DNA from 2 places in the Shinella sp. M27 genome. Region 1 is predicted to be linked to the other one. Evidence: predicted binding sites of a transcription regulator. Region 1 holds the regulator's gene; the other holds the start of a gene.
What was found. Region 1 encodes PhoB, which activates phosphate uptake and scavenging genes when phosphate is short. Its sites were predicted from a motif close to TGTCATNNANCTGTCAT; they were not measured.
Positions count from the first base shown of each region.

Region 1 (7,097 bases):
CTGCGTATGCGCGCCCTGGTCGATGGTGAAGGCGAGGATGCCCTTGCCGAGCAGCTCATGCGGCTCCGTGGCGCCGGCCGCGATTGCGGCGTCGAGCGCGTCCTGATCGAAGCGGGCATAGGCGCGCACGTTCTCAGGTGCGGCGAAATCCGCGACCAGCAGGTCGACCGGGCCATCGCCCTTGGTCTGGACGATCAGCTTGCCCTCGAATTTCAGCGAGGTGCCGAGCAGCACGGTAAGCGTGATGGCTTCGGCAAGCAGCCGCGCGACGGGAGCGGGATAATTGTGCCGGCCGAGAATGGTGTCGAGCATCGGGCCGAGCTGCACGGCACGGCCGCGCACGTCGAGGCCCTCGACCTGGAACGGCAGGACATGGTCGTCGCCGGCAAAGCCGACTTCACCGAGTTTCAGGGCACTTTCAGCCATCATCGTTCTGCTCCTTGCACACCGGGAAGCCACCGGGCCATGGGCCCGGCTGCTTTCGACCGGCGTTCTACCGTGATTTGAGCGCGCTCTTGCCCGATCATTCCATACCGGGCGGGCATACGCCAGAGAAAGCGCCTTCCGGCGCTTCGTGATGGCCCCTAGATCGTGCGGGTGGCACGATTTTTCAAGACGCGTCTCAGACGGCGCCGAGGCACCAGGCGAGGATCGACTTCTGCGCGTGCAGGCGGTTTTCCGCCTCGTCGAAGACCACGGACTGCGGGCCGTCGATGACCTCGTCCGTCACCTCCTCGCCGCGATGGGCCGGCAGGCAGTGCATGAACAGCGCATCCTTGTCGGCGCGCGCCATCAGCTGCTTGTTGACCTGGTAGGGCTGGAAGATGTTGTGGCCACGGGCGCGGTGTTCCTGGTTCATCGAGACCCAGCAGTCGGTGACGACGAGATCGACGCCGTCGATGATGGCATCAGGATCATGGCCGAGCAGGATGTTGCCGCCATTGTCGCGCGCCCAGTTGAGGATCTTGTCGTCGGGCTCCGAGCCCATCGGCACGGCCATCTTCATCGTGTAGCCGAAGCGGGCGGAGCCCTCGACGAAGGAATGCAGCACATTGTTGCCGTCGCCGGTCCAGGCGAACGTCTTGCCCTTGGCCAGACCACGATGCTCCTCGAAGGTCATGACGTCGGCCATGATCTGGCAGGGATGCGTCAGGTCCGTCAGCGCGTTGATGACGGGAACGGTGGCGTGCTCGGCAAGCTCCAGCAGACGGTTGTGATCCGTCGTGCGGATCATGATGGCATCGACATAGCGCGACAGAACCTTGGCGGTGTCGCCGATCGTCTCGGCGCGGCCGAGCTGCATTTCCGTGCCCGACAGGAACAGCGTCTCGCCCCCAAGCTGGCGCATGCCGACATCGAAGGAGACGCGCGTGCGGGTGGAGGGCTTCTCGAAGATCATCGCGAGCATCTTGCCGGCGAGCGGTCGCTCTTCCTTGCCGGCCTTGTTGGCTGCCTTGCGCTTGTGCGCATCGTCCATGATGACGCGGAGATCGCTTTCCGAAACGGCGGAAAGGTCGAGGAAATGCTTGGCCATGATGTGTCCTGTCTGTCCCGGTCTCTGATCAGGCGGCTTTCGCCGCCGTCAGCTTTTCGGCTGCGCGCTCGATGCGGGCGAGCCCTTCGCGTGCCTCTTCGGCGGTGACGGTGAGCGGCGGCAGGAGCCGCAGCACATTGTCGCCGGCCGGCACGCCCAGCAGTTTTTCCGCGCGCACGGCCTTCAGGAGGTCGGCGACGGGGATTTTCGCCTTGATGCCGAGCATCAGGCCTTCGCCGCGCACATCCTCGATGACCTCGGGGAAACGATCCTTCAGCGCCGCAAGGCCCTGACGGAAGACCAGCGCCACGTCGCGCACATGTTCGAGGAAGCCGTCTTCGAGCACGACGTCGAGCACGGCATTGCCGACGGCCATGGCGAGCGGATTGCCGCCATAGGTCGAGCCATGCGTGCCGGCGACCATGCCTGAGGCGGCCTCGTTGGTGGCAAGGCAGGCGCCGAGCGGGAAACCGCCGCCGATGCCCTTGGCGACCGCCATGATGTCGGGCGTCACGCCCGCCCATTCATGGGCAAAGAGGCGGCCCGTGCGGCCGACGCCGGACTGGACCTCGTCGAGGATCAGCAGCAGGCCGTATTCGTCGCAGAGCTGGCGCAGCTCCTGCATGAATTCCTTCGATACGGGGCGGATGCCGCCCTCGCCCTGCACCGGCTCGATCAGAATGCCGGCGGTTTCCTCGGTGATCGCATCCTTGACGGCGGCGATATCGCCGAAGGGCAGCTTCAGGAAGCCCGGCGCCTTGGGGCCGAAGCCTTCGATATACTTTTCCTGCCCGCCGGCCGCGATCGTCGCGATGGTGCGGCCGTGGAAGGCGCCGTCGAAGGTGAGGATGTGGAACTTGCCGGGATGGCCCTTGGCGAAGTGATAGCGGCGCGCGGTCTTGATGGCGCATTCCAGCGCTTCGGCACCCGAATTGGTGAAGAACACCTTGTCGGCGAAGGTCGCGTCGGTCAGCCGGCGGCCGAGGCTTTCCTGGCCGGGCACCTCATAGAGGTTGGACAGGTGCCAGACCTTGTCGGCCTGATCCTTCAGCGCGGCAACGAGATGAGGATGCGCATGGCCCAGCGAATTGACGGCGACGCCGGCGGCGAAATCGAGATATCGCTCGCCATCTTCGGCGATCAGCCAGACGCCCTCCCCGCGCGTGAACCGGAGCGGCGCACGCATATAGGTTTCATAGAGCGGCGCGGCATCGGCCATGGCGCGTATCCTCCGAAAAGAGATGCGAAAAAAGACGTCTGACACTTGACTTTTCCGGGCTCCAGAAAAATCAAAAGCCGCCTTTCGGCGGCATGCGGCACTATCGGCATTTCACCTGGGGATGTCAACAAAATCGCACCCCGAGTGACGCTGAACCTCCCGCAGGGTGAGGATTCACGGCACGCGCGGAAGGTGTCTCCATCGAGTCACACCCGACCAGCAAGTTGGGGAAAACCTCGAAATCGATTCGCGCCGATTCCTGCGACTCTTGTCACAGAGTCCACCGGTCTCTAGGTTAAGGACCAATTACTAGACTGCATGCGGCGGAACTAGTCACCAAAAGAGTTGAAGGCGTTCAGGTTCCGGATCTGTCCGGGACGCGACGAGGGATTCCCGCATCGAACGCCGAGCGGAGACGAAAACATGAACTGGACAGACGAGCGCGTCGAAAGACTCAAGAAGCTCTGGGCCGAGGGTTTGAGCGCGAGCCAGATCGCGGCGCAACTCGGCGGCGTCAGCCGCAATGCCGTTATCGGCAAGGTGCACCGGCTCAACCTGCCTGGCCGCGCCAAGGCCGGCGGCACGCAGACCGCCGCCCGCCCGAAGCGCCCGGCGCCGGCGGCCCCCCGCCCCGCGACCTTCCAGGCCCGTGCCGTCACGCCGCGCACCGCAGCCCGTCCGGCAGCGATCGCCAAGGACGACATGGACACGGAATTCGAGGCCGTTGCCGAACAGCTCCCGGTTCCCGCCAACGGCAACAATGTCGTAGTGCCGATGTCGCGCAAGCTGGAACTGACGCAGCTCACCGAGCGCACCTGCAAGTGGCCGATCGGCGATCCGCTGAACGACGACTTCCATTTCTGCGGCAACGAATCCCCTGACAATTCGCCCTACTGCACCTACCACCAGCGCCTCGCCTACCAGCCCTCGGCCGAGCGCCGCCGGATGCGCTGACGGCAATCGATATGAAATGAAAGCGGAGCCGAAAGGCTCCGTTTTTGTTTGAGGCGATGGATGGGCAGCCCAAAAACGCAAACAGGCCCGTAGGGCCCATTTCCGTCCTTGGGAGGAATTGCGTCGCTCAGGTTTCCAGCGAATAGCCGGCGCCGCGGACCGTGCGGATGACGTCCTGCATGTTGGCGAAATTGAGCGCCTTGCGCAGGCGGCCGACATGCACATCGACGGTGCGCTCGTCGACATAGATGTCGTGTCCCCACACACCGTCCAGCAGCTGCGAGCGCGAGAAGACGCGGCTCGGCGAGGTCATCAGGAATTCCAGGAGGCGGAACTCCGTCGGGCCGAGGCGAACCTCGCGGGTGCGACGGTGGACGCGATGCGTCTCGCGGTCGAGCTCGATATCGCCGCAGCGCAGCACCGTCGAGACGACCTCGGGCTTGGCACGGCGCAGCATGGCGCGCACGCGCGCAACCAGCTCCGGCGTCGAGAACGGCTTGACGACATAGTCATCCGCGCCGGTGGCCAGGCCACGCACGCGCTCGCTCTCCTCGCCGCGCGCCGTCAGCATGATGATCGGCAAGCGCTCTGTTTCCGGCCGCTGGCGCAGGCGCCGGCACAGCTCGATGCCGGAAACGCCCGGCAGCATCCAGTCGAGGATGAGGAGGTCGGGCATGCGCTCCTGCAAGCGCATTTCCGCCTCGTCACCCGATAGGATCGTATCGACCTCGAAACCCTCGGCTTCGAGATTGTAGCGCAGGAGAACGCTTAGCGCCTCCTCGTCTTCCACGACGGCTATTCTGGGCACCATGGACAGGGTTCCTGCTCAAACTTACTCGGACGCTTCGGCGATGTCGGCCGCGACGACCGATGTCGACGTGTCGTCCTTCGGGCGCTCGCCCTCGGGCTGGGAGCCGGTCGCCATGTAGTAGATGGTTTCGGCGATGTTGGTCGCGTGGTCGCCGATGCGCTCGATGTTCTTGGCGCAGAACAAAAGATGCGTGCAGGGCGTGATGTTACGCGGGTCTTCCATCATGTACGTCAGGAGTTCGCGGAACAGCGAGGTGTAGATCGCGTCGATCTCGTCGTCACGCTCGCGGATCGCCTTGGCCTTGTCCACCGAGCGGGTGGCGAAGACGTCGAGCACTTCCTTGAGCTGCATCAGCGCGAGTTCGGCGAGATGCTCCAGGCCCCGGGCGAGCTTGCGCGGCATGCCCGAGCTCTGCACGGCAATCACGCGCTTGGCGGTGTTCTTGCCGAGGTCGCCGACGCGCTCCAGTTCGGCAGCGATGCGGATCGTGCCCATGATTTCGCGCAGGTCCGCCGCCATCGGCTGACGCTTGGCGATGGTGACGATCGCCTTTTCGTTGATCTGGCGCTCGGCATTGTCGAGGATGACATCCTCGGAAATGACCTTCTGGGCCAGCGCCACGTCGGTAGAGACGAGGGCGCGGACGGAATCCGCCACCATCTGCTCGGCCGTGCCGCCCATTTCAGAGATGCGGCGGGAGAGGTACTTCAGTTCTTCGTCGTAAATCGAAACAATATGGGTCGATGACATCGTTCTGTCCTTAATGCGCTCGGGTTTCAGGGGCGTCAGCGACGGAAGCGTCAGCCGAAGCGGCCCATGATGTAGTCCTGCGTGCGCTGGTCATCCGGGTTGGTGAACATCTTGTCGGTGTCGTTCTCCTCGACGAGGTTGCCGAGGTGGAACATGGCGGTGCGCTGCGAGACGCGGGCCGCCTGCTGCATGGAGTGCGTCACGATGACGATGGTGAAGTTGGCGCGCAGCTCGTGGATGAGCTCCTCGACCTTGGCCGTCGCGATCGGGTCGAGCGCCGAGCAGGGCTCGTCCATCAGGATGACCTCGGGGCTGACGGCGACGGCGCGTGCGATGCACAGGCGCTGCTGCTGGCCGCCGGAGAGGCCCGTGCCGCCTTCCTGCAGGCGGTCCTTCACCTCGTTCCACAGGCCCGCCTTCTGCAGGCTCTTCTCCACGATGGCGTCCATGTCGGCCTTCGACTTGGCAAGACCGTGGATGCGCGGGCCGTAGGCGACGTTTTCGTAGATCGACTTCGGGAACGGGTTCGGCTTCTGGAAGACCATGCCGACGCGGGCGCGCAGTTCGACGACGTCGATGTTCGGATCGTAGATATCGTCCGCATCGAGCGTGATGCGGCCGGTGACGCGGCAGCCGTCGATCGTGTCGTTCATGCGGTTGAGCGTGCGCAGGAAGGTCGACTTGCCGCAGCCCGACGGGCCGATCAGCGCCGTCACGGTGTTTTCGCGGACGTTCAGGTTGACGTCGTAGAGGGCGCGCTTGTCGCCGTAATAGACCGAAACGTCCTTGCCGATCATCTTGTAGGAAATGTCGTTCATTTTCTTGTCCAGCGCTTTCTCGACTGCTGCTTCTGACATCATGTTCATAGGATCGGTCCTTCTACCAGCGCCGTTCGAAACGGCGGCGCAACAGGATGGCGCCAACATTCATGAGGATGAGGAAGATGAGGAGCACCATGATGGCGCCCGAGGTGCGCTCCACGAAGGCACGCTCGGCCTCGTTCGCCCACATGTAGATCTGTACCGGCAGAGCCGTGGAGGGTTCCAGCGGCGTTCCGGGAATGTCGGCGACGAAGGCGACCATGCCGATGAGCAGCAGCGGTGCGGTTTCGCCGAGCGCATGCGCCAGACCGATGATCGTGCCTGTCAGGATGCCCGGCATGGCGAGCGGCAGGACGTGGTGGAACACGGTCTGCATCTTGGATGCGCCGAGGCCGAGGGCGGCGGAGCGGATCGACGGGGGCACGGCCTTGAGGGCAGCGCGGGTCGCGATGATGATCGTCGGCAGCGTCATCAGCGTCAGCACCAGGCCGCCGACGAGGGCTGCCGAGCGCGGGAAGCCCGCGAAATTGACGAAGACGGCGAGACCGAGCAGACCGTAGACGATCGAGGGCACGGCGGCGAGGTTGTTGATGTTCACCTCGATGAGGTCGGTGAAACGGTTCTTCGGGGCGAATTCCTCGAGGTAGATCGAGGCGGCGACGCCGATCGGCAGCGACAGCACGAGCACGATCAGCATCATGTAGAGCGAGCCGACGATGGCAACGCCGAGGCCCGCCGCTTCCGGGCGGCTCGATGCGCCGTTGACGAAGAGGCCGGTGTTGAAGTGCTTGGAGAGCGCGCCGCTTTCGACGAGCGTGTTCATCCAGCCGACCTGCTTGTCGGAGATCTTGCGGTTGTTTTCCGCTACCGAGAGATCGATCTGCCCCTTGAAGGCAGAGTCGAGGTCGCCGTGGGCGAGGAAGGTCACCGTCTGCGTGGTGCCGATGATCGCCGGATTGGCGACGACCATGTCGCGGAACTGCGTGCGAACGCTGTCCGAGATCATGC
Region 1 covers NZ_JBLZPK010000062.1:1,319-8,415, reverse strand. Annotated here, with positions in the region: gene ACOZK4_RS23675 (Hsp33 family molecular chaperone) at 1-426, opposite strand, end outside; gene argF (ornithine carbamoyltransferase) at 623-1,534, opposite strand; gene ACOZK4_RS23665 (aspartate aminotransferase family protein) at 1,563-2,753, opposite strand; gene ACOZK4_RS23660 (GcrA family cell cycle regulator) at 3,177-3,707, shown strand; gene phoB (phosphate regulon transcriptional regulator PhoB) at 3,835-4,518, opposite strand; gene phoU (phosphate signaling complex protein PhoU) at 4,540-5,268, opposite strand; gene pstB (phosphate ABC transporter ATP-binding protein PstB) at 5,319-6,134, opposite strand; gene pstA (phosphate ABC transporter permease PstA) at 6,148-7,097, opposite strand, start outside.

Region 2 (7,097 bases), on a different contig from region 1:
TATGGCGCCGATCCCGAATGGTGTGTCGAGACAGCAAGATCCCTGGCGGAATCAGGCGCGATCGTCCTGCGCGGCAACCATGACGACGCCATCGGCAATGCCTCCGTCACGATGAACCCGACGGCGACGATGGCGCTCGAATGGACGCGCCGGCAGCTTGGCGGCGCTGCCCGTGCCTTCCTCGCCGCCCTGCCCTTGAAGGCGCGCGAGGGCGATTGCCTCTTCGTGCATGCCGATGCCAGCGCGCCCTCCGACTGGAACTATGTGCTCGACGCCAGCGATGCCGGCGAGCATCTCGGCGCCTGCGAGGCACGCGTCAGCTTCTGCGGCCATGTGCACAAGCCGGCGCTCTACTGCACGGCACCCGGCGGCAAGGTCACGCATTTCCGTCCCGTGGCGGCGACACCCGTGCCGCTCCTGCCGCAGCGCCGCTGGCTTGCCGTGATGGGTGCTGTCGGCCAGCCGCGCGACGGCAATCCCTGCGCCGCCTTCGCGCTGTACGACACCGAGAGCGCCGACCTGCGTTTCCTGCGCGCCGCCTATGATATTGCGGCCGCCGCGAATAAAATTCGGGCTGCCGGCCTGCCCGTCTCGCTCGCCGAGCGGCTGTTCGAGGGGCGCTGATGGTAAAGGGACGGCTGAAACCCGGCGATGAGATCGATGGCTTCGTCATCGAGGACATCGCGCACAATGGCGGCATGGCGCGGATCTGGCAGGTTTCCCGGCCGGATATCGACTGCCCTATCCTTATGAAGGTGCCGGTCATCGGCGAAGGCGACGATCCCGCCGCCATCGTCGGCTTCGAGATGGAGCAGATGATCCTGCCGCGCCTCAGCGGCCCGCACGTGCCGCGCTTCGTCGCCAACGGCGATTTTGCCACCCTGCCCTATATCGTCATGGAGCGCCTGCCCGGCACCTCGCTCTATCCGCTGCTCGAGCGCCTGCCGCTGCCGCCCGACGAGGTCGCCGCCATCGGCGCCAAGGTCGCGGTCGCGCTCGATTCGCTGCACCGGCAGAATGTCGTGCATCTCGATCTCAAACCCTCCAACGTGATGTTCCGCGAGAGCGGCGAGGCGGTGCTGATCGACTATGGCCTTGCCCGCCACATCCATCTGCCGGACCTGATGGACGAGCAGTTCCGCCTGCCCTATGGCACCGCGCCCTATATGGCGCCTGAACAGGTGCTCGGCACGCGCAGCGATTTCCGCAGCGACCTCTTCGCGCTCGGCGTCATGCTCTATTTCTTCGCGACCAGCGCGCGCCCGTTCGGCGATCCGCAGCGGTTGAAGGGCCTGAAACGCCGGCTCTGGCGCGATCCCTTGCCGCCGCGCGCCCGCAATGGTGCGATCCCGCTGGCGCTACAGGAAATCATCCTGCGCTGCCTGGAGGTAAACCCCGCCTGGCGTTATCCGAGTGCGGCACAGCTCGCGCTCGATCTGCAGGACATGTCCGCGGTCAAGCTCACCGCGCGGGCGGAGAAAATGAAGCGCGACACCTTCGGCACCGTGCTGCGCCGCCGCTTCAATCCGGTGCCGATCGAGACGGTGAAGCCGCAGACGGCGGAAACGCAGCTTGCCAATGCGCCGATCGTTGCGGTGGCGATCAACCTTTCGGGTAGCACGCCGGAATTGGACGAAGCAAAGCGTAGGACGGTCGCACGCATCATCGAGAACACGCCGGATGCCCGCATCGCCTGCCTCAACGTGCTGAAGATCAACCGCATCGCGCTCGACACCTCGCTCGACGAGGAAGGCCGCAACAAGCATGTCATGCGGCTGGTGGAACTGCGCACCTGGTCGACGGGCCTGCCGACACCCGGCGGCGGTATCACGTTCCACGTGTTGGAGGCCGTCTCGCCGGCCGATGCCATTCTCGCCTATGCCCGCGAAAACTATGTCGACCATATCGTGATGGGTGCGCGCGCCGAATCAGCCATGCGCTCGATGCTCGGCAGCGTCTCCGGCGAGGTCGCGGCGCATGCGCCCTGCACCGTCACCGTGGTACGCAACCGCACGCGTCCGGAAAGCTAAGAACGAAAGCGCTTGCGATAATCGCCCGGCGTCAGCCCGACGATGCGGCCAAAAACCTTCCGGAACGCGCCGGGGTCGTTGTAGCCGACATCGACGGCGACGCTGTCCACCGAGCGGATGGTGAACTGCAACAGCTCCTGCGCCTTGGCGACACGCAGCCGCTGGCAATAATCCGAGGTCGTCAGCCCCGTCGCCTTGCGGAAGCGCCGCAGAAACGTCCGTTCCTCCAGCCCCGCCTGCGCGGCCAGCACATCGATCGCGGTTTCCCGCGCCTCGTTCGCCTGAAGGAAATGCTGCACCCTGAGGATCGCCGCATCGCCATGCAGCAGACGCGGCGAGAAGGTGCTGTAATAGCGCTGCTCGCGACCGGGCGGATCGACGACGAACTGCCGGGCGACCTCCAGCATGATCGTCGGCCCGAGAAAACGGTCGATCAGCTTCAGTCCGAGATCGACCCAGGCCATCACGCCGCCGGCCGTGACGATATCGCCGTCCTCGCTGAGCAAACGGTCCGTATCGACGGTCACGTCGGGAAAACGCATCTCGAAAGTTTCGGCGATCACCCAATTGGTGGTGATGGTGCGGCCGGCGAGCAGCCCCGTCTCTCCGAGCAGGAAGGCACCGGCGCAGATCGAGGCGAGCTGGATGCCGGAGGCATGGCATTCGCGCAGCCAGGCCGCAAAGGGCGCCGCCTCCTCGCGCAGGATCGGGTCGCCAAGGGCCGGCGGCAGCACCAGCACCGCCGGCCGCTCCGCCGCATCGGGCGCGGCGCTGGCATCGGTCCGTACCGGCTTTCCGTCCTCCAGCCGCCAGTGGCTGACCCGGATCTTGGCACCCGCCCCGCATTTCGCCTGCGCCATATGGGTCGCCGAATTGAAGAGGTCGGTCATGCCAAGCACCGCCGCCATCTGCGCGCCGGGATAGATCACCAGTCCGATTTCGGCCGAGGAGACCATGTCACTTTCACCCTTGATTATGTCGGTATCGCCAATGGCGAGAGATGGCAGGATGGAGGAAGAATGTCCATGACATCAACCGAGGAAGGATTTCTCATGAGCAAACGCGCCGTCATCATCGTCGACCTCCAGAAGGATTATCTCGCCACCGGCAGCTTCGCACTGGAAGGTATCGACGCCGCCGCTGACAATGCCGCCCGCGTCGTCTCGGCGGCCCGCAGCCGCGGCGACAAGATCGTCCATGTCCATCACGTCTCGCTGGAAGCCGATTCTCCGCTCTTTGCGCCCAACACCGATGGCATCAATCCGATCGCCGCCGTGAAGCCGGAAGCCGGCGATACCGTCGTCATCAAGAACTACCCCAACTCCTTCCGCGACACCGTTCTTCAGGACACGCTGAAGGCCGGCGGCATCGAGGAGGTCGTCGTCGTGGGCGCCATGAGCGACGTCTGCATCGACGCCACCGCCCGCGCCGCTGCCGATCTCGGTTATGATCTGACGGTGGTGCACGATGCCTGTGCTACGCGCGACAAAGCTTTCGGCGATTCGGTCGTGCCGGCCGCCCAGGTCCACGCCACCATCATGTCGGCGCTGGAATTCGGCTACGGCAAGGTTACGACGACGGCGGAATACCTGTCGTAAAGCGCTTTCCTTTCATCCCCTTCGCCGCGTTGCGAAGGGGATGAACTATGCCCGTCATTCCCCTGTCATGTGACAATGGTGTTCCTTCGCGCGTGAATGCACCCCGGCCGCCGCCTGAAAGCGTGGCGCCTTTCGGAGACTGCGTGAATGGACATGGCTCAGGCCTTCGCCCTTGCCTCGGGCGCTCTTGTCGCGACCAATCTCGCGAGCATCCTCATCGCCGGCAGGCGGCTGGATGCCACGGGCGCACCGCCGCCGGATTTGCGCAAGAAGCCGCCGGTCTCCATCGTCATCCCCGTTCGCGGCATCGAGAATTTTACCGGCGAAACGCTGGAGCGCGCCTTCCGCCTCTCCTGGCCGCGCTACGAATTGCTGTTCTGCGTCGCCCACGGCAACGATCCGATCATCCCGCTCATCGAAAAGACCGCCGCCGCCCATCCCGAGATCGAAATGCGCATCCTCGTCGGCGATGACCGGATCAGCGCCAACCCGAAGCTGAACAATTGCGTGAAAGGCTGGCAGGCCGCCCGGCACCACTGGGTGATCCTTGCCGATTCCAACGTGCTGATGCCCGCGGACTACATCCAGCATCTCATGGGCAGCTGGCGCAGCGATTCTGGCCTCGTCTGCTCCACGCCGCTCGGCTCACGGCCGGTGGGTTTCTGGGCGGAGGTGGAATGCATGTTCCTCAACACCCAGCAGGCGCGCTGGCAATATGCCGGCGAGGCCGTCGGGCTCGGCTTTGCACAGGGCAAGAGCATGCTCTGGTACAAGCCGATGCTCGATGCGAACGGCAGCATCCATGCGCTCAATGCCGAAATCGCCGAGGATGCCGCCTCCACCAAGCTGGTGAACCGGCTTGGCCTGAAGGTCCACCTGGTATCCGCTCCGTTCGAGCAACCGCTCGGCCGCCGCACCGAGCAGGAGATCTGGTCACGCCAGGCCCGTTGGTCGCGCCTGCGCCGCGTCACCTTCCCGAGCTTCTTCGCGCCGGAAATTCTTCTGGGCGTGCTGCCGCCATTGCTGCTCGCACTCGTCGCCGTCGCGCTGGGCGACCTGACGCTCCTGCCCACCGTCCTGATGGTGCTGGCCGGCGTCTACCTGCCGGAACTCGCCCTTGCACGGTTCAAGGGCTGGCATCTCTCGCGCTGGTCCGTGCCGGCGATGATGGCGCGCGATATCATGATGCCGGCCATCTGGCTGCGCGCCTGGATCGGCGGCACCATCGACTGGCGCGGCAACACGATGACGATCGGCACCAATGCGTCGGAACTGAAGGAAGCTCCGGCGGGCTCGTGACTCGCCTCAGGCTTTCGCGCGCAAGCCATCCAGCACAGTACGGAAGCCGCGCACGGCGCGTTTCGAAGTGTCCTCCGGATCGTCCGAATTGGCGATCCACAACGCCGCATGGCTGCTGGCGCCATTGATCAGCCGGGCGGCGGCTTCCGTATCGATCTCGGCCATCGTCCCCTCCGCCTTCAGATGGTCAATGCTGCGACTGAGTGCCGCGATACAGCCGCGGCTGGTCGGCCATTGCGAGACGTCGCCCAGCACCGCCGGCCCATCGCGGAACATGATGCGCTGGATTTCCGGCTCCAACGCCATCTCGATATAGGCGACGCATTCATCGACAAAGCCCTGCCAGCGGTTCGGCGCAGCCGCCGAAATACGGTTGAGCCGCACCGTCATCTCCGCGTCGATTTCGCGCATCACGGCTTGAAGCAACCCCTTCTTGTCGCCGAAATGATGGTAGAGCGCGCCGCGCGTCAGCCCTGCGCTTGCCGTAAAATCATCCATGGACGCATCGGCATAGCCGACGGTGCCAAAGGCCTTGCGGCCGGCGGCAATCAGCTTTGCCCTTGTTTCGGCAATCATTTCCTCGCGCGGCTTGCGCATGGCGTCTCCTATTCACATACGTCGCGTATTTTATTTGACATACGTCACGTATGCAACTATTTCCTGGATATACGCCACGTATGTAAGTGGTGGAACCGCCCGTTTACAGGAGCAGGCCATGTCCAACCCGTACAAGGAAATTTTCAGCGTGCCGGGAACCAAGGGGTTCTCCGCCGCCGGCTTTCTCGCCCGCCTTCCCATCGCCATGGCACCGATCGGCATCGTCGCCATGCTGTCGCAGACCCATGGTGAATACTGGCTCGCCGGCGCCGTTTCGGCGACCTATGCGCTGACCAACGCCCTCATCGCCCCGCAAATCTCCCGCGCCGTCGACCGCTACGGCCAGTCGGCGGTGCTGATGCCGACGACCATCGTCTCCGTCATCGCCTTCCTCACGCTGATTGCCGCCGCAAACCAGGGCTGGCCGGTCTGGACGCTGTTTGCCTCCGCGCTGCTTGCCGCCGCCATGCCCAGCATGCCCGCCATGCTGCGCGCCCGCTGGACCGAACTCTTCCGCGACCGCCCGGAGCTCAACACCGCCTTTGCCTTCGAATCGGCGGCCGACGAGCTGGTCTATATTGCCGGCGCTTCGCTCTCGGTCGGCCTCGCCGTCGCGCTCTTCCCGGAAGCCGGCATGCTGATCAGCACCGCCTTCCTGGCGCTCGGCACCCTCGCCTTCGTGCTCCAGCGGAGCACAGAACCCGCTGTTCGCCACGTCGCCGGCAGCGCGCCGCAGAAGTCGGCTATTCGCCTGCGCCCGATCCAGATTATCACGCTTGCCCTCGTCTTCGTCGGCGCAACCTTCGCGACGGCTGAAGTCAGCGCGGTCGCCATCACCAAGGATCTCGGCCAGCCGAATGCCGCAAGCCTCGTCATCGGCGTCTATGCCATCGGTTCCTTCGTTGTCGGCCTCGTGCTCGGCGCGCTGAACCCGAAGCTGGCCTTGCAGAAGCAGCTGATGATCGCCGTCACCATTCTGGCGCTCACGGCACTGCCGCTGCCCTTCGCCGGCACGGTGCCGCTGCTGGCCATCGCCGTCTTCGTCAGCGGCATCGCCATCTCACCCACCTTCATCACCGCCTTCGGCATCGTCGAACGCCGCGTGCCCGAGGCCATGCTGACGGAAGGCGTCACCTGGGTCACGACCGGCATCGGGATCGGCATGGCGCTCGGTGCCTTCGTCGCCGGCTGGGCCGTCGATACCTTTGGCCCGCACAACGGCTTTTGGGTCTCCGTCGCAGCCGGCCTCAGTGCCGCGCTCACCATCGCGCTCGGCCAACGATCGCTGGCCGGCGAGGATTGCGCCAGCGGCATCTGCCCGCTGCCGCAGGCCGCGGAATAGGACAGCAAGGCCCGGCCACCGCGCCGGGCCTTCACGCCCACGGCTTGACGCCATCGCGCCGCACCGGTAACGAGCATTCCAAGGTTTCAGATACCTGCCGCTCGCAGACGTAAGTCCCGGTGAAATCTGATCTTCGACGACCCCGACCCTCGAAGCATTTCGTGCGGCAGGTAATGCGAGCCCCTCCCTCTTATCGGAATGCATATGAGGAGAGCGGGATGTCGCAAGACC
Region 2 covers NZ_JBLZPK010000034.1:191,971-199,067, forward strand. Annotated here, with positions in the region: gene ACOZK4_RS14880 (metallophosphoesterase family protein) at 1-624, shown strand, start outside; gene ACOZK4_RS14885 (protein kinase domain-containing protein) at 624-2,030, shown strand; gene ACOZK4_RS14890 (GlxA family transcriptional regulator) at 2,027-2,986, opposite strand; gene ACOZK4_RS14895 (cysteine hydrolase family protein) at 3,083-3,628, shown strand; gene ACOZK4_RS14900 (ceramide glucosyltransferase) at 3,776-4,927, shown strand; gene ACOZK4_RS14905 (TetR/AcrR family transcriptional regulator) at 4,934-5,524, opposite strand; gene ACOZK4_RS14910 (MFS transporter) at 5,643-6,866, shown strand; partial or broken gene ACOZK4_RS14915 (MATE family efflux transporter) at 7,085-7,097, shown strand, end outside.
Region 2: ACOZK4_RS14900 (ceramide glucosyltransferase) is a predicted target of PhoB. The motif match lies at 3,681-3,697, and genes of this name have one in related genera.